DNA from 4 places in the Paenarthrobacter sp. CC6 genome. Region 2 is predicted to be linked to each of the others. Evidence: riboswitches for the same ligand, from Rfam matches in the RefSeq annotation. Region 2 holds a riboswitch; each other region holds the start of a gene.

Region 1 (7,402 bases), 460 kb from region 2:
CTCTCCCCGTACAGCGGGGGTCCGGCAGTTGCGTCTCCGACGGCAACAGTTACGTCCTCCCCTGGGTGCAGATCCGGGGGATGTGGTGCGCAATCTCCTGGCCGTCCAGTCGCAGGAATTCGCCTATGCCCGTTGGACCGTGGCGCAGCGGACGCCCTCGAGCACTGCAGCTGCAGTAGAACAGGCCGTTGCCGACGGGACCATCCTGCGGACGCACATCCTGCGCCCCACATGGCATTTTGTGCACAGGGATGACTTGGGCTGGTTGATGGCGTTGTCCGCTGGCCGGCTGCATCAAGGCAACAAGGGCATGTACAAGCGGACCGGGGTGGACGGGGAAACTGCCGCACACAGTGGGAGGATCCTTGCAGCAGCCGTGGCCGATGGTGCCCACAAGACCCGCGAAGAATTGGCTGATGTTCTGGGCCAGGCCGGCTTTCCCGGCAAGGGCCTGGGTTTCATCTACCACCTCATGCACGCCGAAATCAGCGGCATTCTGGTGAGCGGCGCTCCGGTTCGTTCGGCTGGCGGGGCCCTGAAGCAGACCTACGCTTTGTTCGACGAACGCGTCACCGCTCCTTTTTCCGGGCCGCTCAGCGGAGCGGAACGGGAACACGCGCTGGGGCAGATGGCCCTGCGGTATTTCAGCAGTCGCGGACCGGCTACCGTGAAGGACTGTTCGGCGTGGTCCGGGCTGACCATGAAAGACGTCACGTTGGGACTCAACGTCGCCGCGGAATTATCACCGGGAACGTTGGCCCGGGTCTCCTTCGATGACCTGGACTTTTACGTCGCCTCGGCTGACGCAGAAGCCCTGGAGACTCCTGCCGGTCCAGCGGCCGGTTCCGGGCTCCCCCGCGTCGACCTCATCCAATGCTTCGACGAATACGTGATGGGGTACTCGCAATCCCGCCACTACCTGGGCGGTACCGCACCGTACTTGCCTGAGGACAACGGCCCCATGCATGTAGTCCTCGTGGACGGCAGGCTGGCCGGATGGTGGCGGCACAGCTTCGCAGGGGGCATGTGCAGGCTCGAGGTCCGGATGGACAAGCCGACAACCAAGGAAGAGCAGATGGCCCTGGAAGCCGAAGCGGAACGCTACGGGATTTTCCTGGGGATGGAGGCCAAGCTGCTGTGATTGGCACAGGGCTAAGCTGGGGTTAAGACCTAGGAGGCCTGCACTGTGAACAATCTGATCTTCTGGATCATCGTCTGCTCGTGGCTGATTCCCATGGGAATCCGCATGTACAACCGGTCCAAGGCCCGCCGCCTGCAGAACGGGAATTTTCGTGGTCAGGATTATCCGCAACAGGGTTTCCCACCACAAAATTACCCGCCGCAGGACTACCCGCAACAGAACTACCCGGGCTACCCGCCAGGGCCGGCAGTCATCCGGCCTGCAGACGAGGCACCTCAGGTCGCGCCGCCGTCGAACGCCTCCTACCCAAGCGGTTCCTACCCAAGCGATTCCTACCGGGCCGGACAGCCCGCTCCCGCGCCGTTTCCCACTGCCGGTTCCGAGCCCCAGGGCTACCGCGCCCGCAAGCTGGCTGAACTGGATGCGAAGTTCACCAATGGCCAGATCGCCATGGAGGACTACATGAAACAGCGCGGCGAGATAATGAACGGCTAGGCACGTCCACAAACAGGCACCTCTTCGAACAGGTTGCCTGGTCTCAGGCGAAGAACGCCCCGCGAAGCTGCTCCGACAATTGGCCGATTTCCGTGAGGAAGCCATCGTGGCCGATCGGCGCCTGGATGGTGTGGACCGGAACATTCCCCGGCAGTGCTGCCGCCAGTTCCTTGGACTGGGCCGGGAAGTACAGCCGGTCCGTGTCCACAGCAGCAACAAAGAACTCGGCGGTGGCACGAGAAAGTGCTTCCTGCAGTGTGCCCCGTCCCCGCCTGATGTCGTGAGACATCAACGCTTCGGTGATGGCGATATAGCTGTTGGCATCGAACCGCCGCACAAGCTTTGTCCCCTGGTGGTCCAAGTAGCTTTCCACCTGGTAGCGACCACGCTCCCCCAGGACTGCTGCGGAGAGCGGCGTTTCCTGATGTTGGGCTTCCCTGCCGAAGCGGAGATCCAGTTCCAGGGCGGAACGGTACGTGATGTGCGCAATCCGGCGGGCCAGGGCAAGTCCGTGTTCCGGGGCCGGACCGCCGTAGTAGTCCCCATTGTTGAAGTGCGGGTCCTGCCGGATGGCCAGGGTTTGGGCCTGCGCAAAGGCAATCTGCTCGGCGGTGCTGTAGGCTCCCACCGAAATGACGGCGCAGCGGTTGACCCTCTCCGGAAACGTGACAGCCCATTCGAGGGCCCTGGCCCCACCCATCGAGCCGCCCAGGACCGCGTGCCAGGATTCAATCCCCAAGAGATCCGCCAAACGGGCCTCAGCAACCGTGCTGTCGCGAAGAGTAACCAGGGGGAACCGCGAACCCCACGGCTTGCCGTCCGGCGCATCGGAGGACGGGCCGGTGCTGCCATAGCAGCCACCCACGATATTGATGGAGACAACGAAGAACCTGTTGGTGTCGATGGTGGCGCCCGGACCCACCAACTGCTCCCACCACCCTTCCTCGTCCGTGGCTCCGCGGGCAACGTGGGTGCTGCCCGTCAGCGCATGCTGGATGAGCACGGCATTGGACGCGTCGGCGTTGAGTCGTCCCCAGGTTTCGTACGCCAACACGACGTTGGGGAGGTGACCGCCGGCTTCGAGCGCCAGCGGCCCTATGCCCGCGTACTTGACGGTTCCGTCTTCTTCTCCGGATTTGGGAAGTGCTGTAGCAGTGATGGTCATTCCTTTGACACCTAACTTCGCGCTTGCCCGTCGCCTTGCGTGCGAACAGGCCAGGTCTTCACCCGGGGCACCCCACCGCGGAAGGAGGGTTGCCGGCCAGCAAGCCGGGGCTATCTGCTGGCACTCATGACCTAATACGTAGAGTCTAGGAAAGACACCACCGTTATGGCGAAGAATGTGACACCAGTGTGACGTTCAAGGGCAGCTTCATTCACGAAAGAGCACTCCGGGGTGCCGTCCGGCGAATAATCGTCGATGTGGACGGCACCCCGGGTCCGTCAGCCAGGTGCGTCAGCTGCAGGCGTGGACTGCCCGTTCAGGCGCCCTTGGCCGCGCGGAAGCCGGCTTCGAGGTCGGCAATGATGTCATCGATGTGCTCAATGCCCACGGACAAGCGGACCAGGCCCGGGTTGACGCCGGCGGCTACCTGCTGCTCGACCGTCAGCTGGCTGTGCGTGGTCGACGCCGGGTGGATGACCAGGGAGCGGACGTCACCAATGTTGGCAACGTGGGAGTGCAGCTCCAGACCGTCCACGAAGCGCTTGCCGGCTTCTACGCCACCCTTGATGTTGAAGGCCACGATGGCGCCCGTGCCCTGGGGTCCGTACTTGCGGCCCCGCTCGTACCAGGGGCTGGACGGCAGGCCCGCATAGGCGACCGATTCGACGTCGTCATGCGCTTCCAGCCACTCGGCCACCTTGGTGGCGTTGGCGACGTGGCGCTCCACCCGCAGGCTCAAGGTTTCCAGGCCCTGCGCGATGAGGAACGCGTTGAACGGCGACACGGCCGAGCCGAGGTCGCGAAGGAGCTGGACACGGGCCTTCAGGATGTAGGAAAGGTTGGCTCCGAGCGCTCCGTCCTTGCCCAGGTCGCGGGCGTAAACCAAGCCGTTGTAACTGGGGTCCGGGGTGTTGAAGCCGGGGAACCGCTCCGGGTCTTTGCCGAAGTCGAAGTTGCCCGAGTCCACGATCACGCCTGCGATCGCCGAACCGTGTCCGCCGAGGTACTTGGTTGCGGAGTGGACCACAATGTCCGCGCCCCACTCGATGGGCCGGATGAGGAACGGCGTGGAGAGGGTGTTGTCGACGATGAGAGGCACGCCTGCCTCGTGCGCGATACCGGCGACGCCTTCGATATCCAGCACGTCCTGGCGTGGGTTCGAGACGACTTCACCAAAGAACAGCTTGGTGTTCGCCTGGACGGCCGCACGCCACTGCTCGAGGTTGTCCGGGTCCTCGACGAAAGTCACGGAGATGCCGAACTTCTTCAGCGTGTGGGCCAGCAGGTTGTACGTGCCGCCGTAGAGGCTGGGGCTCGCGACGACGTGGTCGCCGGCCTCGGCGATGTTCAGGATGGCAAAGGTCTCGGCTGCCTGGCCCGAACTGAGCAGCAGTGCACCCAGACCGCCTTCGAGGCTCGCGACGCGCTGTTCCACGGCGTCCTGCGTGGGGTTGCCGATCCGGGTGTAGATCGGAGCCAGTTCGGCCAGGGCAAAGCGGTTGGCCGCGCTTTCAGCACTCGGGAAAACGAACGACGTTGTCTGGTAGATCGGCAACGAACGCGCGCCCGTGGCGGCATCCGGCTCTTGGCCTGCGTGGATCTGGCGGGTTTCGAAAGACCATCCTTGGGACATGGAGTTCTCCTGTTCGTGGCGCGTGTGGTCGGCGGAATAGCTGTGGGAAGGAAGCTGCGGCCAGTCTAGGAAGTGTCCGGGTCCTTGGACAGCTTTGTGACGCCAGCAGAATATATGGGCTCTTTTGCGACCTTCCATGACGCCCGTCGCGAGATCCCACCTTAGTTAGGGTTGGCTTAGCTGAGACACCGATCACAAAGTGCCAAGATGAAGCCATGCGCATGGATCACGTCTCTTACGCCTGTGAACGAGATGGCCTCTTGGCCACTACCGAACGAATTTCCGCGGCTCTGGGAGTGGACGCAGTCCGGGGCGGAGTGCACCCGCGCTTCGGCACCCGGAACATGATCATTCCCCTTGCGGATAACAAGTACCTGGAAGTCGTGGAGGTCCTGGACCACCCTGCTTCCGACAAAGCACCCTTCGGCCAAGCTGTCCGTGCACGCTCAGCCGCCGGCGGCGGTTGGATGGGCTGGTGCGTGGCAGTTGACGACCTCGCCCCGTTTGAGGAACGCCTCGGCCGCGCAGCAGTCCCGGGCAACCGCAAGTTCCCTGACGGCCGCGAACTGGTGTGGCAGCAGATCGGCATCCTCGGCTTGATCGCCGATCCCCAGGTGCCGTACCTGCTCAAGTGGGAGGGCGACCCCTCACTTCACCCGTCCAAGGTGTACGAGAGCGATGTGAAGATGTCCAGCCTCACGATCGCAGGTTCCGCGGAACGCGTGACCGAATGGCTGGGCGAGCCAGTGGAGAAGCCTCTCGAGGACGTCGCGGTCCAGTGGATAGCACCACGCGGCACGCCGGGCATCATGGCCGTCACTTTCGAAACCGCCTCCGGAGCCGTCACCATCTGACCGTTCCCCTGATCCGGGCTGGTCCCGGCCCTGGACACCGCTGTCCAAACAATGCTTCGGCCGCCATCAGCGGGTGCCAATGACGTCACCCACCGATGGCGGCCGGATACTTTTAACGGCTGCAACGGCTTTCACGGCTGCTCAGCCCAGGCCCACCGCTTTGCCGAACAGGCTGAATCCAACGAATGCCACAATGTCCAGCAGGGCATGGGCAACCACCAAGGGCATCACCCTCTTGGTCTTGGTGTAGATCCACCCAAAGACCAGGCCCATCACCACATTGCCGATGAACGGGCCAAAGCCCTGGTAGAGGTGGTAACTCCCGCGAAGGAGGGCGCTGACGACGATGCCCGCCGGAACGCTCCAGCCGAACTTGCCGAAGCGGTCCAGGAGATACCCCACCACAATCACTTCTTCCACTATGGCGTGTCGCACGGCGGAGAGAATCAGCACGGGAACCGTCCACCAGTAGGCATCCAGGCCGCTGGGCACAATGGCAGTGGTGATTCCCAATGCCCGGCCGGCCGCGTAGAGGCCAAGGGACGGTATGCCGATAAGCGCCGCGAGGCCCAGGCCCTGAAGCAGATCCTTGCCGGGGCGGGCCAGGTTGAAGCCGAGCCGGGCGAACGCCGAACCTTCACCGTCCCTTGTGGCCTGGACGTGCGTGGACAGGAAGTAGAACACCAGCGCCACGGGCACCAGGGCGAACAGGATATCCAGAAGCTGGTACGTGAGATCGAAATATTCGCGGGTGCTCTGGGACCTGTTCAGCGTGGACGTTGCATCAGCCAGCGGCGCCCGCGTCATCTTGTCGAGCAGTTGCACCACGGAGTAGACAGCCGACTGGCCCAGGGACAAGCCCAGGACAATGAGCACTTCGGCGCGCAGCCGGCGACGGGAAGCAAGGAACATGTACCTATCTTGCCCGCAGTTCCTGCCTCTTTGCCGGGAACCGCCGCCCTATGCTTGGTGGGATGGGTGCCCCAGAGAGAATATTCATGATCCGGCACGGACAGTCCGCCGCGAACGCCGACACGTCCATCTACAACCGCGTGCCGGATTATCGGATTCCGCTGACGGACCAGGGCGTCCAGGAGGCCCGGTTGGCCGGCGAGGACCTGCGGCGCAAACTCGACGGGCAGCAGGTCTGCGTCTATGTTTCCCCCTATTTGCGCGCCTACCAGACGCTGGAAGCCCTCAACCTGGGGTCCCTGATTGAGCGTGTCATCGAGGAGCCGCGCCTCCGTGAGCAGGACTGGGCCAATTTCCAGATCGCCGGGGACATTGAGGACCAGAAGGAACTCAGGAACCTCTACGGCCACTTCTTCTACCGTTTCCGCGAAGGCGAATCAGGCTCGGACGTCTACGACCGGGTGTCGTCCTTCATGGAGACGCTTTACCGGCACTGGCAGAAGCCCACGTACGCACCGAACACCCTGTTGGTGACGCACGGGCTGACGATGCGGCTGTTCTGCATGCGCTGGTTCCACTGGACGGTGGAGTACTTTGAGTCGCTCAACAATCCGGGCAACGCTGAGCTGCGCACGCTGGTCAAGAACGACGACGACCAATACAGCCTGGATCTGCCGTTCAGCCAGTGGGTGCCCAGGGAAGTGGACGATTCGGTGCTCCACGCCCCAAGGATGCGGTTCTAGGGGTCCGTCAGCCTGCCGGTGCGACGATGACTTCCGTGCCGTTGGCTTCGAACGCCGCTTTGTCGTCGGGGCTGATCCCGGAATCGGTGATGAGGTGCCTGAAGTCGTAGCCGGCCATGGCGGCAAAAGAGCGCCGGCGCACCTTTGAGGAATCGGCTACCACGTAGGATTCCGTGGCTCGGCGTGCCATCACGGTGTTCACCATGGCTTCGCCCTCGTCGGTGATGGTGGGGCCGAGGTCCGGGTCCACGCCGTTGACGCCAATGAAGGCGATGTCCAAGGCGACCTTTTGCATGATCACGTCCGTGTACGGTCCCACCAGCTCATAGGACCGCGGGTTCAGGATGCCGCCGGTGACCATGATCTTGATGTTGGGGCGCACCGCCAGTTGGGAGGCGATGTTGATTGCATTGGTCACCACGGTAAGCGTGGGCCTGTTCGACGGTGCGTTGAGGTCTT
Region 2 (7,402 bases):
TCTGGAATTGCGCCTTGGTAAACGCTGCGGCACCGTCAACCGGGCGGATGGAGCTGAGCCGGCCGTCCCACAGTTTCAGGATGCTCTGGCCGTTGTAGCGGCTGCTGCCCCTCCCATCCGGGAAGCCATCCGGAAGCCGCATGAAAACGACGGAAACGTTGGGTGCCGCATTCAAGGTCTGAAGGGTGAGGGGTCGGCCCGGAACGCCCGCGTCGGAGGTGGTCCAGGCATCGGCTACGCCCGCCATTTTCGCGTAGCTTGCCCTGATTCCCGCTTCCAGGCTGTTCCAGTATGCAGCCCCTTCACCGGCTTCACCCGCCGTTGCGTACACGGTCTGCACGCAGCGCTTGGACTGGATGTCACGCATGAAATCCGGACTGATGAAAATCAGGTCATCATCGGTGTGGGCCACTATCTGCATGGCGCCGCCTGTGCCTGGGCACGGCGGGACCGCAGCAGCGGCAGGCGCCGCCATACCAACGGTCAGGGCAGAAAAGGCAACAGCGGAACCCAGCAGGAAAACAAGGATTTTCCGGAAAAGGGAACGGGTGCTGAACAGGGTGGAATGAGTATGACGCCGAGCGTATTTTGGACGGTCCACAACCATGCTCCTCGAGCAGATGTTGGGCCCCCCAGCCGGCAAATTTACGACGCCCCCGGGACGTCATTGCGGAATTCAGTTGGGTACTGCCATTGCCTTTCATGATTCGAAAGTGGAGCAGTGATCGATACTGTACTCCTCGGCGAAATACATGGCTAGGGTCCGGGCCCCTCCCTTCGAAATCCCGGCGGTCCGCATAAACCCCGCATTACGCTGAATTCATGAACCGCACCGCAGCTTTGAACCCAAGTCCTCGAACACTCGACGTCGAAAGCGTGGTTCATTTCGATCGGCTGGTCAGTGCCGGAGCCCGGTCAATGCACGGTTGGCACGCGCAGTCGTTGGACCTTCGCGGCTACTCGCGCCAGCTCAAAGCGATGGATCCGCAAGGTGCCATCTTCCTCGGCTGCACCTTCGACACCGGCGTGGAAGAAAGTCTGCGAAGCCGTGGCGCGCTGATCTTTCCGAAGCTGCTGGGTGTTCCCTTTGACCCGTACCGCGGCACTCTCTACACCCCGGCGGAGCTCTACCGGGACATCCCGGCTACTGAGTACGAGTCCACCCTCGACGCGCAGGTCTACCAGTGGAGCATCCTGCCCGGCCAGCGTCAGAGCCTCGACGCCACGCTCGCCGCAGCGCTGCACGATCACGCCATAGGCGACGCCCTGGACGAGGCATTGGATCAGGGCCCCTTCGCAGGAAGCAGGATTGTGGGAGTCATGGGCGGCCATGCCGCCCAGCGAGGATCCAGGGAATTCGCCGACGCCGCCCGGCTGGGCAGCCTGCTCGCCCAAGCCGGCTTCGCCGTCGCCACGGGCGGGGGTCCCGGTGCCATGGAAGCGGCCAATATGGGCGCCTACTTCAGCGGAAGGCCCGACGCCGAACTGCAGGCGGCCCTTGCGACCCTCGCCGATGTCCCGGGGTTCAGGCCCTCGGTGACGGCTTGGGCGCGTCAGGCGGCGGCCGTCGTCGAACATTACCCGCAAGGCACCCCGACCCTCGGCATCCCTACCTGGTTCTACGGGCACGAGCCGCCCAATCTGTTCGCCACCCACATCGCCAAGTACTTCGCCAACGCCATCAGGGAAGCCATCCTGTTGGAAGTCTGCAACGGCGGGATCGTGTTCCTGCCGGGAGCGGCAGGCACGGTGCAGGAAATTTTCCAGGACGCCTGTGAGAACTACTACGGCGCGCCCGAAACCATTACGCCCATGGTCCTGGTGGGCCGCGAACACTGGGAACGGACCTTCCCGGCGTGGCCTATGCTGCAGAGCCTGGCCGCCGGGAAGCCCATGGCGGAGCGTATCTTTTTGGTGGACACGGTGGAGGATGCGCTCGCGGTGTTGGCCCGATAAGACACAGCCCGGATCAGAAGTCTTTGCTGCAAGGACCTGAACCCAGTTCCGCGAGCCCCGTCAGGTCGCCTGCGGCATATTCCCGTACCCACGATGCCTGCCCGAACATGAGTTGCCGGGGATCGTCCACGTGGTCCAGGCCCACCAGGTGTCCGAGCTCGTGCATGATGACTGCCACGCCGATGTCCTCCCCGTCCGGGGTGTCCACGATCCCGGCAAACTGTGGCGCATCCAGTGAGACTGTCCCGGTCACGTACGCCTTGTAGCCGTTGCTCAGGCCAATGGAGGAGCTTCCGCCCAGACCCACCGTCTGCCCGGTCAGGCGCGGTACCTGCTCCGGGGTACTCCAGGCGATCAGCACCGGCGCCCAACGGTCCCCGTATCTGGCCGGCTGGTATCCGGAACGGTTGGGGGAGGGAACCTCGGAACTCGGCCCGTCGTAAATGAATCTCAACCCCGTAGCTCTCCCGGTTTCATGGACAGCCTTCTCCACGAGAACCTGCCAGGAAGCCGGCGCGAGGTCCGAATTCACCACGTAGTGGATGGGCCTGCAGGGCGAGTACGCCAAGGGCGTGCCGTCCTCTTTGACTGCCAGGAACTTGTACGAGCTGCTGGCTTGGACCAGCGGGGGCGGCGTGCCGAGGGGCGCGTCGGCTTCTTCACGTCCGGGCAGGGGATCGTCCCGTTGTCCGAAGGGTGCCAGCCCGGGACGTGGCGGCTGGCTCTGGCTTTCCGATGATCCGTAGAGGAATTGCTGCAGCTCTCCGCCGAAATAGGCTCCGGCGCACACGAGCCCCAGGATGCCCAGCAGGAACAGGATGGCGGCGACGCTGCTGTGCTTGATCGGCGGGCGGGGCTCAGGCGGCTCGTGCGGACCCGAAGGCGGAAGGTAATGGGGCCGGGGAGGATCCGGGTCCGGCCACTTGGACGACCCATAAGGTTCCATGGAACCCCCTGACGTGGAGGCCGCGGACGGGCGGTGGGGCGCCGCCGTCGGCCGTATTCGCCAGCATAAGTCCAGTGTCCCCGTGAGTCCATGGCCTTCGTACCCAACGCCGGAAAGCTGCTAGATGTCCTTGCGGCAGGGGGCTGATGCCAGGAGATGGAGGCCGTTCAGGTCACCGGCGGCCAGACCGTCCGGTGCCCCGATTTCCGGGTACATGAGCTGGATCGGATCGTCCACATGGTCCAGTCCCATCACGTGTCCCAGCTCGTGCTGCATGACGGCAAGGACGTAGTCCGCACCGCCGGGATCGGCCAGAAGTTCCGCGATCTGGGGTGTGTCCAGCTCCAGGCTTCCGGTGATGTAGCTTTTGGGGCCCTTGTCCAGCGAATACATGGTGCTGCCGCCCGTGCCGATGACCTTCCCTTCAAGGGCCGGTGCCACTTCTGGTGTGGTCCACGAGATCAGCAGGGGAGCCCACCGGTCGCCGTAGCGGTTGGGTTGGTAGGGCTCGCGCCGGTCCGCGGGTTGTTCGTCGGTTGTTCCGTCGTTGACGAACCGGATGCCTGAGGCTGCAGAGATATTGGCAATGGCCGTCGCCAGGAGGGGGTCGGTTCCTTCGGGAGCGGAGGCGTTGTTCACCACGTAGTGCAGCGGCCGGCAAGGGGAATAGCCCACCGGGGTGCCGTCGTCGTTCATGGCCAGGAACTTGTACGAATCATTGGTGGTGCCCGGTGCCGTCGGCGAGGCCAGCGGGGCGTCAGCTTCCTCAAGTCCCGGCGGTGGTGCGTCCGGAATGCGGGCCGAGGTGGGCTGTATCTTCCCGGTTTGCGGGCCGCCCGGGACGCTGACGCCCGGGAACAGTGCCGTGATGCGGGGGTCGCCATTCAGGAACCAGGACACCAGCACAGCGACCGTCGCCGCAATGAATGCCATCAGCAGGCCGAGCAGAACGCGCTGGGTTGTTCCCGATCGCCGGTGCTTCGGCGCGTGCGTAGCTTCCCGCTCCCAGTCCACGGTTCTCCATTCCTCAGGCCCTTGGTCACGCGGGGCAGCGCGGAGGACGAACCAACATTACGGTCTGCCGGGGGAGCAGTCCAAACTCAGACGATCGCCGCGCCGAACAGCAAACCGAGACCGTAGGTGGCAGCAGCTGCTCCGAGCCCGATGGCCAGTTGCCGCAGGCCGCGGCTGAGCGGCGACGTACCGGACAGCAAACCCACGACGGCGCCTGTCGCCAGCAGCGCGATGCCCACCAGGACTCCGGCCACCAGGAGCGCGGCCATACCCGTCATCCCGAAAAGGAAGGGCAGGATCGGAACGATGGCTCCCGAGGCGAAGAAGCAGAAACTGGACAGCGCCGCGCCCCACGCCGAACCCACCGATTCATGCTCATCGGCCACCGGCTTCTCGGGCTGCAGGGAGAGGCTGGGATCGCAGTCGCAGCTGAACAATCCCATGCGCTCGGCTGCCCGGTGCTCGGCGGCTTCGCGGGTCATGCCGCGTGCCAGGTACACGAGGACCAGCTCGTTGTGGTCGATGTCCAGCGACGGGGCTGCGGTGAGGGTGGCCTGGGTGGGGAGGGTGGCATTGAGCAGTTCGCGTTGCGAGCGGACGGAGACGTATTCGCCGGCACCCATGGACAGTGCGCCGGCCAGGAGCCCTGCAACGCCGCTCATGAGGACGACGGAACTCGGTACACCCGTCGCGGCCATGCCCATGACCAGCGACAGGTTGCTCACCAAACCGTCGTTGGCGCCGAAAACTGCAGCACGGAAGGTACCCGAGAGCCGGTTGCGTCCACGGGTCGCCAGGCCCCGGACTACTTCCTCGTGGATTTGTTCATCGGCCACCATCGCGGGGGTGGCGGCCGGCTCGGTTCCGTAGGGGGAGCGGCCCTCTGCACGTTGCGCCAGGGCCAGGACGAAGACCGAACCGAAGTTGCGGGCCAGGAACCCCAAGAACTGGCTGCGGGCGGAAGCTGCCTTGGGCATGCCTGCGTGCTCACCCAGGAGTTTGAGCCAGTGCGCTTCATGCCGCCCTTCGGCTTCGGCCAGAGCCAGCAGGATCTGCCGTTCCTCGCCGTCGCGGCGCTGGGCGAGTTCGCGGTAGACCGCAGCCTCGGCGCGTTCATCGGCAAGGTACTGCCGCCACCGCCTGATGTCCGACGCAGTGGGTGCTGCCGGGTCTGCGGTGTGGTGGAGGGCTGCGGGTTCGATTGCGGGGTCCGGAGCGGGGCTCGACGAACTGTGGGATTCCTGGTGCATCTGCACTTTATCTCCTGTGCTGGGTGGGGTAGTTGCGGCCCCATTGCACGCCCCACACTACCGCTTATTTGCAGGGTTTTTTGGCTGGTATTCCTTAGCTGGAATGTTCGGTGCACCGTAATTTCCGGCTCTGCTTGACCCTCGCTTTGGCCGGTGCTCAGATGGAAGGACAGGGGCGGGGAGCCTCCCCGCACTCGGTTAGCGGGCTCTTACAGGCCCACGGGACGGAGGTTGCACCATGGACACCACCGAATCACACGCCAAGTACCCGGAACGCACCACCATCGAGTCGGACCCGGCCTACGACTACGCCGAAGACCAGGAAGTGGACGAGCCCTGGGTTGAGGAAGTGGACGCCCCCGAGGACGATGAACGGGTGGTGCCGATCGATGAGACCGAGGAATTCCGTGGGGAGGAAGAGGAAATCTAGTCCTCGTCCCGGCTGCCGAGGGCGAACAGGCGCGGCTGGCCATCCCGTTTTCCTGTCGCGGCCACAGTAACCGTCAGGGTCCGGGACGCCCCGCACCACGTTGAGGGCCGGACGGCCTGGGCCAGCGCTTTGGCGATCTGCTGCGGATGGGGATGCCGGAAGAACAGGGTTTCCTTCCTGGCCACTATGGTGACCGTGCCCAGGTAAAGGTCGACGGCGGGGATCACCGTGACGGTCCGGGCTTCGGTTTGGCCGGAGGTGCTGTGGGCGTGGCTGGTATCGCTCTGATACGGCAAGGTGCTGCTCCTGTGGAGAGTGCTCTTGCCCGCTCGGTTGTCTCAGGTCCGGGACGGGCCGCTTCCTCATCCGAACCACCCGTGAACATGGGGTTGGTGCATGGCCAGTCGGAGCTTGGCGCCACATCTCTTGAAGCTGGGACAACAGTACCGCACCTGAGGTTGTGAAGGCCTTATTGCCGGGGACAAAACGACGGCGGTGCTGCCCCCGTGAAGGGGGCGGCACCGCCGTCGGGTATTGCCTGGTTACTTGCTGCTGCCCACCGGGTGGACTTCCGGCGGCAGTTCCTCGGAGATGGCGCCGGCTACGCGCTTGTCCCAGGCCTCGCGGACGGCTGCGTCCGTGGGCGGAGTCAGCAGGGAGACCACGACGTAAACCACCAGAGAAGCACCGAGGCCCCAGTAGATGGGCTCGTTGGCGTAGACGCCGTCTTCGCTCGGGATGACACCAACCGCGTACATGATGAGCAGGGCCAGTGTCAGAACTGAGCCGACTGCCATGGACCATGCAGCCGCGATGCCCGTTCCGCGCTTCCAGACCAGGCCGCCGAGAATGGCGACCAGGAGTCCGCCTACCAGGATGTCGTAGGCGATGGTCAGGGCAACAACGACGTCCTGCGCTGCCATGGAAATCAGGACGGCAACGATGCCCAGGCCCAGGACCCAGTAGCGGTTAGCCTTGACGTCGTGCTCGGGGTTTTCCGTGTCGTCGGTGTTGATCGTCTTGCCGAACCAGCTGGCCACGAACGGGACAACGTCTGCGCGGGCCACCGTGGCGGCGGCGATCAGGGCGCCCGAAGCGGTTGACATCATCGCAGCCACAGCCGCGGCCATCACCAGTCCGCCGATGCCGACGGGCAGGATGTGGGTTGCCACCTCTGCGTAGACAACGTCCTTGCCGAGGTTGGCGACATCGATGTCCGGGAGGGCGACGCGGGCAGCCAGGCCGATCAGTGCGCCGGCGATGCCGTAGAGGATGCAGTAAACACCGGCGGTAGCTCCGCCCCAGCGTGCAACGGTGGCGGTCTTGGCGGTGAAGACGCGCTGCCAGATGTCCTGGCCGATCAGGAGGCCGAGGGTGTAGACCACGAAGTAAGTGATGATTGTCTGGACGCCGATGCCGTCGATCTGGAAGAAGCTGGCGTCCAGGCGCTCACGGATGCCGTCCATTCCGCCGGCTGCGTTCAGGACGAACGGCAGCATCAGGAAGAAAATGCCTACGGTCTTGATGAGGAACTGCACCTGGTCTGCCAAGGTGATGGACCACATGCCGCCGATGGTGGAGTAGACCAGCACGATGGCGCCGCCGACGGCGATTGCCAACCAGCGTTCCCAGTCGAAGAGCACCACGAAGATGGTGGCGTAGGCGCCGGTGGACGTGGCGCAGAGCATGAGGGTGTAGGCCAACATCACGATTCCGGATGTCTGGGTGGCTTTGCTGCCGTATCGCAGGCTCAGCATTTGGGAGACCGTGTAGATCTTCAACCGCTGGATGGTGCCGGCGAACAGG
Region 3 (7,402 bases), on a different contig from region 2:
GCTGGTCAAGGCGGGCATTGCCGGAATTCTGGAGCGCGGCAACGGAGCGCTCGAACAACGGGACGCAGCGGCACGATACAGCGCCAGGCATCGCGACGGCGCGAACCCGCCCGGCTCCGAAGCCCTTGCCGCCGTGGTCTCGCACGCTGCGAAGGTGACTGTTCGTGGCACCGCGACGGGCGCGTTCAAGGACCCGGTCGCGTTCAAGGACCCGGTCCCGCTGCTGACCAGGGTGCGGCGGCCTTAGCCCTCGATGTCTCCGATGTTCTCGCTATCCCCGATGTCCCCGGGTTCCGGCCACGCCATCAGGTACGCTCCGACGGCTCCTTCGGTGAGGTAGAAAACCAGGGGCGGGATGTCCTTGGTGGTCGCCAGGACGGTCCCGGAAACCACGGCCATCCCTGCTGCCGTCATCCCCGCCCATCGTTTGGCGGGGGACTTCAGCAGGCTGCCGCCCAATGCAGCCAAGCCCAGCACATGCAGCCATGAGTAGGCGAGGAACGGTGCATTGGATCCCCGAAAATAAGCGAAACGCTCAAGGTCCGAGGCCCGCCGCGACAAGCTGTAGACGAAGAATGGTGCGCCCGCGAGCAGCGCTGTTGCTGCCGCGGACACCCACGCTTTGGAGGTCCCTGCCGGTTGTGCTTTCGAGAACGCCATGAAGCCCACCGGGACTGCGACGGTTCCTGCAGCGGCCGCGTGGTGGCCGATCACCCATCCGCGCTCGCTGGCAAGCAGCAAACGCAGGCGCTCTGCGGGGTCGTGCATGAGGTACACGCGGGATCCCGGTGAAATCCCGGCCAACCACACCACCGATCCCGCAACGATGACAGCCCCCGCCCGGCGGTATGGATGCCTCATGCCAGCAAGGTTAGACCTGTTTGAGGGCCTTCTCCAGATCCAGGATGAGATCGTCCACGTCCTCCAGCCCCACCGACAAGCGCACCACGCCATCGGACAGCCCGATCGCCGCCCGGCCCTCCGGACCCATGGCCCGGTGGGTGGTGGTGGCAGGGTGGGTGATCAGCGACTTGGAGTCACCAAGGTTGTTGGAGATGTCGATGACACGCAATCCATCAAGCAGCGCGAACGCGGCTTCTTTCGCGGAGCGGCCGGCGGACGGCGAGAGCTCGAACGTGAGCACTGTGCCGCCGGCTTTCATCTGCTTCGCGGCGAGCTCGTACTGCGGGTGCGACTTCAGCAAGGGGTACTTGACCCAGCTGATGGCGGGTTGCTGCTCCAACCATTCCGCGATCTTCAGGGCCGATGCCGAGCTGTGGTTGACTCGGAGCCCGATGGTTTCCAGGCCCTTGGTCAACACCCAGGCGTTGAAAGCCGAAAGCGATGGCCCCGTGTGGCGCATGAGCTGCTTCACCGGTCCATCGATGAACTCCTTGGTGCCCAGGATCGCGCCACCGAGGACGCGTCCCTGGCCGTCGATGTGCTTGGTGCCTGAGTACACAATCACGTCGGCGCCCAGCTCGCCACAGCGCTGCAGCAGGGGAGTGGCAAAGACGTTGTCGACGACGACAGTCGCCCCAGCGGCATGCGCCAGTTCGCTGACAGCCTGGATGTCCACGATTTCCTGCATCGGGTTGGACGGTGACTCGAAGAAGACGGCGGTGGTCGGCTCGGAGAGAGCCTCACGCCACTGGTCAAGGTCCGGTCCGTCCACAAACACCGTCTCCACGCCCCAGCGCGGAAGGATCTCGTTGAGGATCACGAAGCAGGAGCCGAAGAGGGAACGGGCAGCAACCACGCGGTCACCGGCAGCCAGCAGGGCACCCAGTGCGGTGAACACGGCGGACATGCCGGACGCCGTCGCGAAGCAAGCCTCGGTACCTTCGAGGAGGCGCAGCCGCTCCTGGAAGGTGGCCACGGACGGGTTGCCGTAGCGGGAGTAGACGAAGCGTTCGTCCTCGCCGGTGAAGGCGCGTTCTGCCGCGGCGGCGGATTCGTAAACGAAGCCGGAGTTCAGGAAGACGGGTTCGGCCGTTTCCTGGAAGTTGGTACGGTCAAGTCCACCGCGAACGGCCTGGGTGTCGGGGCTCCAGCCGGCGGCGTCAGGATTGAAAGTCACTTACTCGGTCCCCAGATTCGTTGGCAGGCCACGGTTCTTCCAACCATTGACGGTGCGTTCGCCGTAACGGTCGGGTTCGCCCTCAAAGCCTTCAAGGACGTTGTAGGCGGTGAAGCCTGCCTGCGTGGCGGCGATGGCGGCGGCGATGGAGCGCTGGCCGGAGCGGCAGATGAAGACGAGCTCCACGCCGTCGTCCTCGGGCGCCTGTTGTTGCAGGTCCTCGATGAAGCGGGAGTTCGGGATGCCGCCGGCGAGGTTCCACTGGATGAACAGGGGATCGTTCTCGGTGGCTTTCGTGTCGGGGATTCCGATGTGGGCCCATTCGCCCTCGGTGCGGACGTCCACCAGGATGGCGCCCTGTTCAAGCTTGGCCCACGCGTCTTGCGGGGTCAGGTCACCTGCGTAGCTCATGCGTGGCCCTCGAATGCTTCTTCGTCGTCGGTATCCAGTTCATCAACGGCGTTGGCGACTGCGGCATCGGCGCTGGCAATCGCGGCGGGCAGGACGACGGCCTGCGCGACGATCACGTCGGTTCCGTTGAACGTGGCGGCGGGGCTGCCGTGCAGTACGTACCCATCCGCCAGGGCGTTGGTGATCCGCTCACAAAAGTCGCGGGTATCCGGGCCTGTTATCAGGCGGTAAGAGAGTTTTTCTTCAGTGGGTTCAGGCATTGCTGGTGCTCCTCAGTCACGCTTGCAGTTCGAGTTGTCGATACGCCGAGTAGTCACCTGAGGCACCCCGCCGGAGAGAGGGTTGCCGACCAGCAAGTCAGGGCTTTGCGCTGGTTCTCATTACTCAAGAAAAACGTAGCATTCACGACGACGGCCCGCACGGCGGCCGTCGTCATGTTGCGTAACCGGACGGTACTGGAGTACGGGTCCAATTAAGACGTCCCGGGAGCATAATTGACGCAGTACGACCCCCTGTAACTTCGTATGAAATCAGGTCGCGGTGAACGGACAGAGCAGTTCTACACTCAAGCCCATGCTGCATTTTGGTTGGTTCGTGGGGCACGGTTTCGGGGTGCAGGGCTGGGGCACTCCGGGCTACAGCCTGGGGTACGACTGGAAGAAGCCCGCCCTGTACCAGGAGGCCGTGCGCGCGTTCGAGCTGTCCGGGCTGGACCTGTTCATCATCGAGGATTCCCTGACCGTCCCGGACACCTATGGCGGTACTGCCGAGGTTTCGCTGGCCCATGCTTCCTTTGCGCCGAAACACGATCCTTTGGCGTTGGTCCCGTACTTGCTTTCCGCCACGGAGCACCTGGGGATCGTTCCCACGGTCAGCGCTTCCTTCTACCCGCCCTTCACCGCGGCCCGGCTCCTCGCTACCCTGCAGCACTTCTCCGAGGGGCAGCTCGGATGGAATGTGGTCACCTCGGGCAGCGATCTCGCCGCGCAGAACTACGGCTTGGACCAGCAGATCGAACACGACCTCCGGTACGAAAAAGCGGAGGAATTCGTCGACGTCGTCAGGCGGCTTTGGCGAAGCTGGGAGGCCGACGCTGTACTTGAGGACGTTTCAGCCGGGGTGTTTGCGGACCATACCAAAGTGCATCCGATCAACCACGACGGGGACTTCTTCAAGGTCCGTGGGCCGCTGAACACGGCACCGTTGCCCGAGGAACCCGTGCTTGTCCAAGCGGGCGCCTCTCCCCGGGGCAAAGCGTTTGCCGGCGGTCACGCGGATGTGGCAATTGCGCTCGCCCGCGGCGTTGACGGTATGAAGGCCTACCGGGATTCGATCCGGGCCGAGGCGGCGAAAGCCGGCCGGAATCCCGACGACGTGAAGGTGCTTTTCGTGCTGAAGCCCACCGTGGTGGGTTCCACAGCCGAGGCCGAGGAGCTACGGGCGCAGCGCCGGGAATTGACGCAGCGTGACATCGACAGCCAGCTCAACTCCATCTCCTACCTGTCCGTGATCGACTTCAAAAAGTTCGACCTCGATGCCCCGCTTCCGGAGTTGAGCACCAACAGCAACCAGGGCACCTTGGAGCACTTCGCCAAGGCGGCCCCTCCCGGGTCCACTCTGCGTGAAATCCTGCAGGCACGCAGCGGTGGTGCCGGGGATTCGATCATCGGCACGGTGGGAGAAATTGCGGATTACCTGGAGGAGACCGGCGCGGCCGTAGGGGGCGACGGCTTCCTGTTCTCCGGCTTCGTTGATCCGGTGACAGTGCACGGTGTGCTGGACAAGCTGACCCCGGAACTCCGCCGCCGCGGCCTGTTGAGGAAGAGTTACGGCAACGGCGGATTCCGCCAAAACCTGCTGGATTTCTAATGGGCATTTTCACCATCGGGACGGGCCCCGTTTCCGCGTTGGCTGTGGCGGAAGCGGCTGCGGATCCGACGTTTCACGTGGAACTCAACCAAGATGCGTTGAATTTGATCGGACGGGGAAGGGAGATCGTCGAGGAGGCGGCCGCCTCCGGTCAACGGGTCTACGGCCTGAATACCCTTCTAGGGTCAGGCCGGGACACTGCTGTGGAGGAGAAGTCCCTCCTCGCCTACCAGGTGCAGGTCATCAGGTATCACAACAGCGGCGTAGGCCCGTATCTGGATCGTGCCGCAGCGCGCGCAGTGATCCTGGCCCGGCTTGTCGGGTTCAGCCGGGGCGGCTCCGGGGTTCGTGCCGGGACCGCCGGGTTCTATGCCGAACTGCTCAACCGCGGCGTCTACCCCGCCATCCCGCGCGAAGGGTCCGTGGGTTCCTCCGACCTGACCCAGCTGGCCGCCGTCGCTGCCGTAGCCCTGGGCGAGGGGGAAGCGTTCGACGCCTCCGGCATGCTGGTGCCCGGCGCCAAAGCCCTCGCGGACGCCGGCCTGCAAGCCCTGCAACCTGCTGCCGGAGAGGCCTTGGCCCTGGTGAGCGCCAATGCCTACTCCGTGGGCGCGGGAGCCCTCGCCTTGGTGCGCCTGCAGCACCTGGCCCGGCTCGCCGACGTCGCGCTTTCATTGTCGCTGGAGGCGATCGCAAGGTACGACGGCGGCGGAAACCTCAGTCCCTTTTCGCCGGCCATCCAAGCGGCCAAGGCGGTTGACGGCCAGCGGGACTCGGCCGCCGCTGTTCGACGGCTTCTCAGCGGTGGCTGGCTGGAGGATGTCCGCAGGGAAGCGTCGGTACAGGACGCGTTGTCCTTCCGGGCTGCACCGCAGACCCACGGGGCGTTCCGGTTCTTGGTGGCGCAGTTGCGTTCGGGCCTGGAAGTGGAGCTGAACGGCCGGGGAGACAACCCGTTGGTCGATGTGGAGTCGGGAACGATGGTGTCCGGCGGGAACTTCCAACCCATGCAGCTGGCGTTGTCCTTCGAAAGCCTGCGGTTGGGATTGGCGCACGTGGGGATTTCCAGCGAGCGGCGGATCGCCAAGCTGTATCCACCGCAGCGGGCCATCCGGGCGAGGCACCTGGCAGCGGCGTCCTCCGCGCCCGGTGCGGCGTCTGCCTTGATTCAGGAGGAGCTGCCCGGGCTGCTCTGGTATTCCGCGGCCGGACTGTTGGCCGAACTCAAATTCCTGGCAGCGCCGGCAACCCTCGGCGCGCCCACGCTCTCAGCCGACATCGAGGACCACTCGACGCTTGCTCCGCTGGCCTTGCAACAGCTGGAGAAGTCGATTGATGCCGCGGAGAAGCTCCTGGCCATCGAGTCCCTCACGGCTTCCTACCTCCTGCTGGAAGCCGAAGCTGCACAGCCGCTCGGCAACGGGACCGGGCTGGTGGCGGGCCGGCTTGCTGATGTGTTGGCGGACCGGCCGTCGGCGCCGGACCTGGTGGAGCGCTCGCGGACGGTGCTGCGCGAAGCCGTGGATCAGCTTTTCACTGAAACAGAGGAGGCGACGCCATGAGCACGGCCACCCGTAAGCATGGGTTGCATGCACTGCCCGGGGGTCTTGATGGTCTCGACGCCTCGGTCCTGGAAAAGGTGGGGAACACTCCGCTGGTCAAGCTGGAGAACTTCAGCCGCGGGCTCGGCAGTGTCATCCACGTCAAGCTGGAGTCCGAGAACCCCGGTGGTTCCATCAAGGACCGCACGGCACTAAGTATGGTGCGGGCGGCCGAGCGCTCGGGGGAGCTGAGGCCGGGGGCCACCATTGTGGAGAGCACGTCCGGTAACACCGGGATCGGGCTGGCGCTGATCGGGCACCTCACGGGCCACCCGGTGGTGGTGGTCACGGGCGACACCATTTCCGAGGAAAAACTCGCTGCGCTGCACAACTATGGCGCGCGGGTGATCCTGACGGATTGGAACGCGCCGTCCGAGTCTCCGGAGAACGCGCGAGCCGTGGCCGCCCGGATTACCGCCGAAACACCCGGCGCCTGGCGGCCCATGCAGTTCGACAATCCGGCCAATCCATTGGCACATTACGAGACCACGGGGCCGGAGATCTGGGAACAGACGGGTGGGCTGGTGACGCATTTCGTGGCCGGCATCGGTACGGGCGGCACCATCAGCGGCAACGGGCGTTACTTGAAGGAACAGGTGGCAGCCTCAAGGCCGGGAGGGCACGTTGAAGTGGTGGGTGCCGACCCCTACGGATCCGCGTACAGCGGGGGTCATCCCGGCGAAATCCTGGTGGACGGCGTCGGCAACTCCTGGCCGCAGTCAGAATGGCCCAAGATCTTCGACCGCTCCATCGTTGACCGCTTCCTCCGGATCCCCAACGACGAGGTCTACAGCACGGTCCATCGGCTTCTTGACGAAGAAGGGCTCGCGCTGGGGCCGTCGTCCGGTCTCGCTGTCGCGGCAGCAGTGCGCGTGGCCCGCGCCGCGCCTCACGGTTCGGTGGTGGTAGCCATAGCGCCCGACGCCGGCACCAACTACCTGAGCAAGGCCTACAATCCCGTATGGCTGGCCGAGAACGGCATCCGCCTGGCCGCCGACACCCCGGAGTGACCCTCCCTCACGTTCCGCATGCTTGGCTGTGACGCTCGCTCACGTTCCGCGTGCTTGGCTGTGACGCTTGCTCACATCCCGCGTGCTTGGCGGTGACGCTTGCTCACGTTCCGCGTGCTTGGCTGTGACGCTTGCTCACTTAAGCTCTCCGAGCGCGGTGCGTTAAGCTCCAAACATGCCTGAACAGGAAACAAAACCGCGGCTGGCCGGTTATCTCGATAAGCAGCAACCGGACCTCTACGCGACGCTCAGCCACTATTCGCAGCAACTCGTTGACGAAGCTGACCGGCTAGGGATCCCGCGCCGGACCCTCGAACTAATCAATTACCTGTGTTCGCAGATCAACGGGTGCGCGTTCTGTTTGGATCTCCACCACCGTCGGGCACTGAAGTACGGCGAGACGGAGCAGCGCCTGTCATTGGTGGCTGTGT
Region 4 (7,402 bases), on a different contig from region 2:
GCCAGCGCATCCTCAAGGAAGCAGAATTGATGGTGCAGGCCTTCCGGGACGATATCCGCGTAGAGTTGCGTCAACACGGGGCTGCCCGCCCGCTGACGCCAGTGGCACTGGAAACGGTCCGCGCGGTCCTGGATCAGGCTCGAATATCCATCAGGAATTCACTCAACAACTGAGCTGAGGCAAAGCGCCCCGCCGCGCGGACGCCTCCCGGTTCGCGGCGCAGCACCCGGATGTGCGAAACTGGAGGGCAGCTCTATTGAGTATCAATCATTGAAGGAGGCCAGCTATGAGCAAGCGTGCACGTAAGCGTCGTGACCGTAAGCGCGGCGGCGCGAACCACGGCAAGCGTCCCAACACCTAAGCCAACGGCTTAGCGTCACAGGCTTAAGAGCGAGGGCCCCGGAAACCATGCGGTTTCCGGGGCCCTTGGCGTTAAGCCCTCACAAGACCAGGCCGTGCCAGCCAGCGGCCGGATCAGGCGTCAACAGGCTTGATCGAGTGAATCCTGTCCAGGATGGAATTCTTGAGGTTCTCGGGAGCGGATTCGGTGCACGAACGCTTGACCATGGTGCGGATGAGGCACTCAAGGTCATACTGTTCTGCACACTCTTCACACGTATCCAGGTGCTGCTTGATTTCCGTGAGGTCCTCACGTGTCAACGCACCGTCGAGATACTCATAGATCCGCTGCATTCGCGTATCGTCGCAATCGCCCAATCCCTGGCAGTCGCTCATTTCTCTTTCTCCTGATTGTTGCTTCCGGCCGCAGCCTGATCTTCGGTGTGGGCCTTGAAGCCCCGTTCGGCGGCATAGTCCGCCAGCATGTCCCGCAGCATCTTCCGGCCACGGTGCAACCGCGACATGACAGTGCCGATCGGGGTATTCATAATCTCCGAGATTTGCTTGTAGGCATATCCCTCGACATCCGCGAAATAGACAGCCAACCGGAATTCTTCCGGAATTGCCTGCAACGCGTTTTTGACGTCGGAATCCGGCAGGTGGTCAAGAGCCTCGGCTTCGGCTGAACGCAGGCCCGCCGAAGTGTGCGACTCTGCTTTGGCCAGTTGCCAGTCCTCGATCGTGTCCGAATTGGACTGCAGCGGTTCTCGTTGCCGCTTCCGATAGAGGTTGATGTAGGTGTTGGTCAGGATCCGGTACAGCCACGCCTTGAGGTTGGTGCCGGGCTTGTACTGGTGGAACGCTGAAAAGGCCTTGGTGTAGGCCTCCTGGACGAGGTCCTCCGCGTCAGAAGGGTTCCGCGCCATCCTCATGGCAGCCGAGTACAGCTGGTCGACGTACTGCATTGCGTCGCGCTCAAAACGCTCGCGCCGCTGCTCCGGGCTCTCCGCTGCAACATCGACGGCGGCCGGCGCCGGGGCGTTATCGTCGTCCGTCGCGTCGGCTGCTTCGTACATGGCCGCTGCGGCCGGTTCAATGGTGCTCATCGTTGCCAAGTCTACTGTCAGCTTGGGAGAATCCGGCTGCACCCCGTACCCGGCCTCCGGTAGAACCATGCGGTCCTTCACCAAAGTCAAAAAACCAACTCCGTTCAGCGAGCGGCAACGCCGTGCCGCAGTCCGGTCTCCACCGCACCTGAAACTCACAACGGCCGCTGCTGGGTAAATATTCCGCAAAAGTGCAAGACTAGATCCGACTGCACCCCGTGAACACAACACTCATCGAACAGTGTGGCAAGCCACCCAGGAGGCAAAACATGTCTTTTATCCGTTTTCTCGCGCGGCCCATGCTCGCATCCAGCTTTGTCGTTGCAGGTCTGGACAAGCTCAAGAACGCTGACGACACCGCCAAGCAACTGTCACCGGTCCTTCGACGAGCCTCTGAATCGCTGCCCTTCAAAGCGGACGAGAAGACCCTCGCCCGGGTTCTGGGTGGAGCCCAGCTCGGCGCCGGAGCCCTGCTCGGACTGGGTAAGCTTTCGCGTTTCGCAGCGACAGTGCTCGCGCTGACGTCCGCCCTGAACTCCTACGTCGAATGGCGTTCAGCCGACATCAGCACCAAGGAGGGGCGCACCGCCCGGAAGGCCCAGCTCCTGAAGAACATCTCACTTACCGGCGGCGTGTTGTTGGCGTCGGTGGACACCGACGGCCGTCCGAGCATCGCCTGGCGGGCCGAGCACCTTGCCGCCGACGCCAGGAAGGTCACCGGCAAGCAGATCAAGAAGGCAGACAAAGCAGTGCGCAAGGCCGTAGACAACGCAGTTGGAGCATAAGGAAGCATGACAGGTACCACCGCCGCCAATACCGAACCGGACAAAGCCGCCAGCCTCCCGCTATGGCCGGCCCCTTATGCCAAAGGGCCCGTGGACGCCACAGTGACGGTCCCAGGTTCAAAATCGCTGACCAACCGGTACCTGGTGCTGGCAGCCTTGGCGGATGGTCCTTCGCGGCTCCGGGCTCCGCTGCATTCACGCGATTCGGCCCTGATGATCCAGGCCCTCCGGCAGTTGGGTGCCACCGTCACCGAGGTACCCGGTGACGGTGACTATGGGCCCGACCTGGAGATCACTCCCCTGGACCCCTCTGCTTCGAGCTCAACGACAGCCATCGACTGCGGTCTGGCCGGTACCGTCATGAGGTTCGTTCCCCCGCTGGCTGCCCTGCGCAGCGGCGCCACAGTCTTCGACGGCGATCCCCATGCCCGTAACCGTCCCATGGGAACCATCATCGAGGCACTGATCGCCCTGGGAGTTCCGGTCGCAGCCGAAGGCGGCAGGACGCCGTCGTCCCTTCCTTTCACGGTGGAAGGCACCGGCGAGGTGCGCGGCGGTCACTTGGTCATCGACGCGAGCGCTTCCTCCCAGTTTGTCTCGGCGTTGCTGTTGGTAGGCGCCCGCTTCACCGAAGGCCTGCACTTGGAGCACGTGGGCAAACCCGTTCCAAGCCTGGACCACATCACCATGACCGTTGAGGTGCTTCGGAGCGTGGGCGTTACTGTCGATGACTCCGTACCCAACCACTGGCGCGTTTCGCCCGGCAGGATCAGTGCTTTCGACCAGCGGATCGAGCAGGATCTCTCAAACGCCGGCCCCTTCCTGGCCGCCGCCCTGGCAACGCACGGCACTGTCCGCATTCCCAACTGGCCCACCGGCACCACACAGGTGGGCGATCTCTGGCGGACCATCCTTGCTGCCATGGGCGCAAGCGTCACCCTTGACGGGGGAACACTGACGGTTACAGGCGGCAATGAGATCAAGGGTGCTGATTTCGACGAAACCAGCGAGCTCGCGCCGACTGTAGCCGCACTGTGCGCTCTGGCTACCGGCCCTTCGCGATTGACGGGCATCGCCCACCTCCGCGGCCACGAAACAGACCGCCTCGCTGCCTTGGTTGCCGAAATCAACCGCCTTGGTGGCGATGCGGAAGAAACTGCCGATGGCCTGGTAATTCGCCCAGCTTCCCTCCATGGCGGAGTGGTACACAGTTACGCAGACCACCGAATGGCCACTGCCGGCGCCATCCTGGGACTCGCCGTCGACGGCGTCCAGGTTGAAGACATCGCCACAACATCCAAGACGATGCCCGAGTTCCCGGAGATGTGGGCACGAATGCTTGACTCCGCCGGCACGAATGAGGCCGGCAACTGACCATGGGCCGCGACGCACGTTCCTGGGACGAATCCGATGTCCGGATCCGTCCCAACAAAAAAGGATCACGACCCCGGACCAAGGACCGTCCCAGCTACGATGACGCCGTGATCGGACGGATCATCACGGTGGACCGCGGGCGGTACCGGGCAATCGTTGACGAAGACTCCCCCAACGAACGCATCATCATCGCCGCACGCGCCCGCGAACTCCGGCGCAACCCTGTTGTGCCCGGTGACTTCGTGGCCCTTGTAGGCGACGTTTCCGGGTCTCCGGACACGCTGGCCCGGCTGGTCCGGGTGGAAGAACGCCGGACCCTCCTTCGCCGCAGCGCCGATGACACGGATCCGATCGAGCGGGTAGTCGTGGCCAACGCCGACCAGCTGGTGGTGGTTGTTGCAGCCGCGAATCCCGAACCGCGGACCGGGTTCATCGACCGCGCCCTTGTGGCGGCGTACGACGCCGGTATTGAGCCGTTGCTGCTGATCACCAAGGCCGACGTGAAGGATCCCACTGAACTGCTGGCCAACTACGTCAGCCTGGATTTCCCGGTGATTATCAGCCGGACAGCCGATTCTGAAGCCGGCGGCATTGATGCCCGATCCGATGATGGGCTGTCGGCCCGGTTGGACAGGGATGCTGTTTCCCGGCTCCGCGCACACCTCGGTGGCAAAGTGACCGTCATGCTGGGCCACTCCGGTGTGGGCAAGTCCACCATGGTCAACGCGTTGACGGGCGCCGAGCGGGCCACCGGCGGCGTGAATGCCGTCACCGGACGTGGCCGGCACACTTCGTCGTCGGCATTGGCGCTGAAGCTCGCGGATGCCCCCTCGGGCAGCTGGATCATTGACACCCCCGGTATCCGCTCCTTCGGCTTGGCCCACGTGGATCCGGACCGGATCCTGCATTCCTTCCCGGACCTCGAACCCGGCACCGAAGCATGCGAGCGGGGATGCAAGCACGACGCTACGGCAGTGAACTGCGGGCTGGACGCCTGGGTCAATGAAGGACATGCGGGCCCTTCAGGGGTGGCGCGCCTGGCGTCACTGCGTCGCCTGCTGGGCGCGGACCCGCGCCTGGAGGCCAAAGAAGCGAAAGAGCTCGGCACGGTTACTTGATGACACTGGAAAACTGAAGGTGCAGCGGTAACGTCCCCACCGCCGCCAGCATTTCAGGATAGTTTGGTGCCATGACCCAACCCGCTTCCACCTACAACGACGACCTGCGCCTGGCCCATGTCCTCGCCGATTCCGTCGACGCCCAAACCATGGATCGCTTCAAGGCCCTGGACCTGCAGATCGAAACCAAGCCGGACCTCACCCCTGTCACCGATGCCGACAAGGCTGCGGAGGAGGCTATCCGCGGTCAGTTGTCGCGCTCGCGTCCACGTGATGCAGTCCTGGGTGAAGAGTTCGGCAGCAGTGGCCACGGATCGCGGCGCTGGATCATCGATCCCATCGACGGAACAAAGAACTTTGTCCGCGGCGTTCCAGTATGGGCAACGCTGATCGCGCTCGTCGATGAAGGCGAGCCCGTCGTTGGTGTGGTCAGCGCTCCGGCGTTGGGCAAACGCTGGTGGGCAGCCAAGGACATGGGCGCCTACATGGGTCGGTCCCTCGCTTCAGCAACCCGCCTCAAGGTGTCCAACGTTTCACGCCTGGCCGACGCTTCCATGTCCTACTCCAGCCTGTCCGGCTGGAAGGAGCGGGGCAATCTGGACGAATTCATGGACCTCACGGAGGACGTCTGGCGCACACGTGCCTACGGTGACTTCTGGTCCTACTGCCTCGTGGCCGAGGGCGCGGTGGACATCGCCTGCGAACCGGAGCTGAACCTCTACGACATGGCGGCGCTCGTCCCCATCGTGACGGAGGCAGGCGGGCGCTTCACTTCCCTGGAAGGCGAAGACGGACCGTTCGGCGGCAACGCCCTGGCCACCAACTCCATCCTGCATTCGGAAGTCCTGAAGCGGCTGAACCCCGGACTGGACGACCTCCTGCAGCCCCAAGCCTGAGGCCGGCACTACTCCGGATTGCCGAATTTTCGACGGCGGACGCCCGCTTTTGTGCGCGTCCGCCGTTTTTTGTTCGCGGAAACTGGGATTTGGCATTCCGCGTAACAAAGCGCTTAACAAAACCCCACGGCTTTGGATCGTCCCCCGGACGTGCCTTAGCCTTTTTTACAGGTCACGAGTGCCAGCGCTAAACCCCGGTTTGCTGGCCGGCAACCCTCCATTCGCGGTGGGGTGCCCCGGGTGACGACCCGGCCGGTCCGGAACGGATGCGGCAAGCGCGGATCCCCCTGTGGGGGTCCCTCTTGAGTGAGGTCCCATGAGCACAGTCACGTTCAACGCAAACACCATCCCTTCCTTTGTTGACGAAGCCGCCCTCGAATCGGCAGCTGCGCGTCCCCTCGCCGCCGTCACGGGCGCGGAGCTTCAGGCGCCTCTGATCCAAGGTGGCCACGTCCGCTATGCCAACCTCGACTACGGTGCGTCAGCCCCTGCGCTGACGATTGTTTCCGCCTACCTCAACGAGGTCCTCCCGTACTACGCCAGCGTTCACCGCGGGGCAGGCTTCGCCTCGCAGATCAGCACCTCCGTCTACGAGAATTCCCGGAACATCGTCCGTGACTTCGTTGGCGGACGTGCCGACGATTCGGTGATCTTTACCCGGAACACCACGGACTCCTTGAACCTGCTGGCCGGCTGCCTCCCGCAGGTCGACGGCGGGTTTGCCGGCGAGGTCCTGTACTTGGACATTGAGCACCACGCAAACCTGCTCCCGTGGCAGGGCGTGCCGCACCGCAGCGTGGTTGCGGCGCCGACCCTGGCCGGAACGCTGGACAAGATCGAAGCCGAATTGGCCCTGGGCGGCGTCAGCCTGCTCGCCGTCACGGGCGCCTCGAACGTCACCGGAGAGATCCTGCCGATCGCCCGGCTTGCCGCGCTGGCCCACGAGTACGGCGCGAGGATCGTGGTGGATGCAGCCCAGCTCGCTCCGCACCGCCGCGTCAACATCGCAGAGGCTGACGTCGACTACATCGTCTTCTCAGGACACAAGCTCTATGCGCCGTTCGGCGCAGGAGTGGTAGTGGGCCGCCCGGACTGGCTCGACGCCGGGATCCCGCACCTGGCAGGTGGCGGCGCTGTCCGCGAAGCGCGCTTGGACTCGGTCAGCTGGGCCACGGGTCCGGCGCGGCACGAGGGCGGTTCCCCCAACGTCCTGGGCGCCGCGACGCTCGCCCGCGCCACGCAGGTGCTCGCCGGCCTCGACCAGGACGCCTGGCACGCACACGAAGCGGGCATCCGCAGCTACCTGGTTGAGGGCCTGGAAGCCATCGACGGCGTAACAGTCCACCGGATCTTCAGCGATTCCGAGGACACCATAGGCGTGGTCAACTTCTCCGTAGAAGGATTCGACGCCGGACTGGTCGCCGCATATCTGGCGGCCGAACACGGAGTGGGCCTCCGCGACGGACGTTTCTGCGCGCATCCGTTGCTCAAGCGGCTGGGACTGCCTTCGGGTTCCCTGCGCGCAAGCTTCGGCGTCGGCTCCCGGTTGGAGGACGCCACCAGGCTGCTGGCAGGCATCGAGGAACTCAAGCGCAACGGCCTGGGCTGGGACTATGTGGTGGACGAGGGCCGTTGGGTACCGGCCAACGACCACCGCAGCTACCCCGAGTGGGCGCCCAACACCCCGGGCACAGCCGGTGCCGCTCCCTGCACGGTCGACTAGAGGGTAAATTCGTAGGGTACCTCTAACGGCCCTGTGAAGGAGTTTGCGTGTCCCTGCGCTC

Evidence for each region. Region 2 has a riboswitch for S-adenosylmethionine ahead of PV760_RS04785 (hypothetical protein). Riboswitches for the same ligand answer to the same signal wherever they lie in the genome.
Region 1: linked by a shared signal. The riboswitch ahead of metX (homoserine O-acetyltransferase MetX) and the one ahead of PV760_RS04785 (hypothetical protein) in region 2 are both predicted to bind S-adenosylmethionine.
Region 3: linked by a shared signal. The riboswitch ahead of PV760_RS08265 (DUF1737 domain-containing protein) and the one ahead of PV760_RS04785 (hypothetical protein) in region 2 are both predicted to bind S-adenosylmethionine.
Region 4: linked by a shared signal. The riboswitch ahead of PV760_RS09490 (aminotransferase class V-fold PLP-dependent enzyme) and the one ahead of PV760_RS04785 (hypothetical protein) in region 2 are both predicted to bind S-adenosylmethionine.

The regions. Positions count from the first base shown of each region.
Region 1 covers NZ_JARDAN010000005.1:49,739-57,140, forward strand. The annotation lists gene PV760_RS02855 (winged helix DNA-binding domain-containing protein) at 86-1,141, shown strand; gene PV760_RS02860 (hypothetical protein) at 1,187-1,636, shown strand; gene metX (homoserine O-acetyltransferase MetX) at 1,680-2,801, opposite strand; SAM riboswitch class IV at 2,816-2,933, opposite strand; partial or broken gene PV760_RS02870 (bifunctional o-acetylhomoserine/o-acetylserine sulfhydrylase) at 3,118-4,455, opposite strand; gene PV760_RS02875 (VOC family protein) at 4,650-5,288, shown strand; gene PV760_RS02880 (CPBP family intramembrane glutamic endopeptidase) at 5,430-6,200, opposite strand; gene PV760_RS02885 (histidine phosphatase family protein) at 6,287-6,943, shown strand; gene PV760_RS02890 (DeoR/GlpR family DNA-binding transcription regulator) at 6,951-7,402, opposite strand, start outside.
Region 2 covers NZ_JARDAN010000005.1:507,470-514,871, reverse strand. The annotation lists gene PV760_RS04815 (chitobiase/beta-hexosaminidase C-terminal domain-containing protein) at 1-421, opposite strand, end outside; gene PV760_RS04810 (LOG family protein) at 823-1,956, shown strand; gene PV760_RS04805 (zinc metalloprotease) at 1,970-2,902, opposite strand; gene PV760_RS04800 (matrixin family metalloprotease) at 3,023-3,916, opposite strand; gene PV760_RS04795 (VIT1/CCC1 transporter family protein) at 4,003-5,166, opposite strand; gene PV760_RS04790 (hypothetical protein) at 5,405-5,596, shown strand; gene PV760_RS04785 (hypothetical protein) at 5,593-5,892, opposite strand; SAM riboswitch class IV at 5,909-6,028, opposite strand; gene PV760_RS04780 (sodium:solute symporter family protein) at 6,139-7,402, opposite strand, start outside.
Region 3 covers NZ_JARDAN010000007.1:291,967-299,368, reverse strand. The annotation lists gene PV760_RS08285 (glutamate--cysteine ligase 2) at 1-247, shown strand, start outside; gene PV760_RS08280 (hypothetical protein) at 244-861, opposite strand; gene PV760_RS08275 (O-succinylhomoserine sulfhydrylase) at 872-2,080, opposite strand; gene PV760_RS08270 (rhodanese-like domain-containing protein) at 2,081-2,491, opposite strand; gene PV760_RS08265 (DUF1737 domain-containing protein) at 2,488-2,751, opposite strand; SAM riboswitch class IV at 2,765-2,876, opposite strand; gene PV760_RS08260 (NtaA/DmoA family FMN-dependent monooxygenase) at 3,032-4,360, shown strand; gene PV760_RS08255 (aromatic amino acid ammonia-lyase) at 4,360-5,922, shown strand; gene PV760_RS08250 (PLP-dependent cysteine synthase family protein) at 5,919-6,971, shown strand; gene PV760_RS08245 (carboxymuconolactone decarboxylase family protein) at 7,147-7,402, shown strand, end outside.
Region 4 covers NZ_JARDAN010000008.1:158,536-165,937, forward strand. The annotation lists gene PV760_RS09455 (PadR family transcriptional regulator) at 1-173, shown strand, start outside; gene PV760_RS21465 (50S ribosomal protein bL37) at 287-361, shown strand; gene rsrA (mycothiol system anti-sigma-R factor) at 475-735, opposite strand; gene PV760_RS09465 (sigma-70 family RNA polymerase sigma factor) at 732-1,535, opposite strand; gene PV760_RS09470 (DoxX family membrane protein) at 1,715-2,230, shown strand; gene aroA (3-phosphoshikimate 1-carboxyvinyltransferase) at 2,237-3,604, shown strand; gene rsgA (ribosome small subunit-dependent GTPase A) at 3,607-4,722, shown strand; gene hisN (histidinol-phosphatase) at 4,794-5,618, shown strand; SAM riboswitch class IV at 5,789-5,902, shown strand; gene PV760_RS09490 (aminotransferase class V-fold PLP-dependent enzyme) at 5,935-7,341, shown strand; gene PV760_RS09495 (class I SAM-dependent methyltransferase) at 7,389-7,402, shown strand, end outside.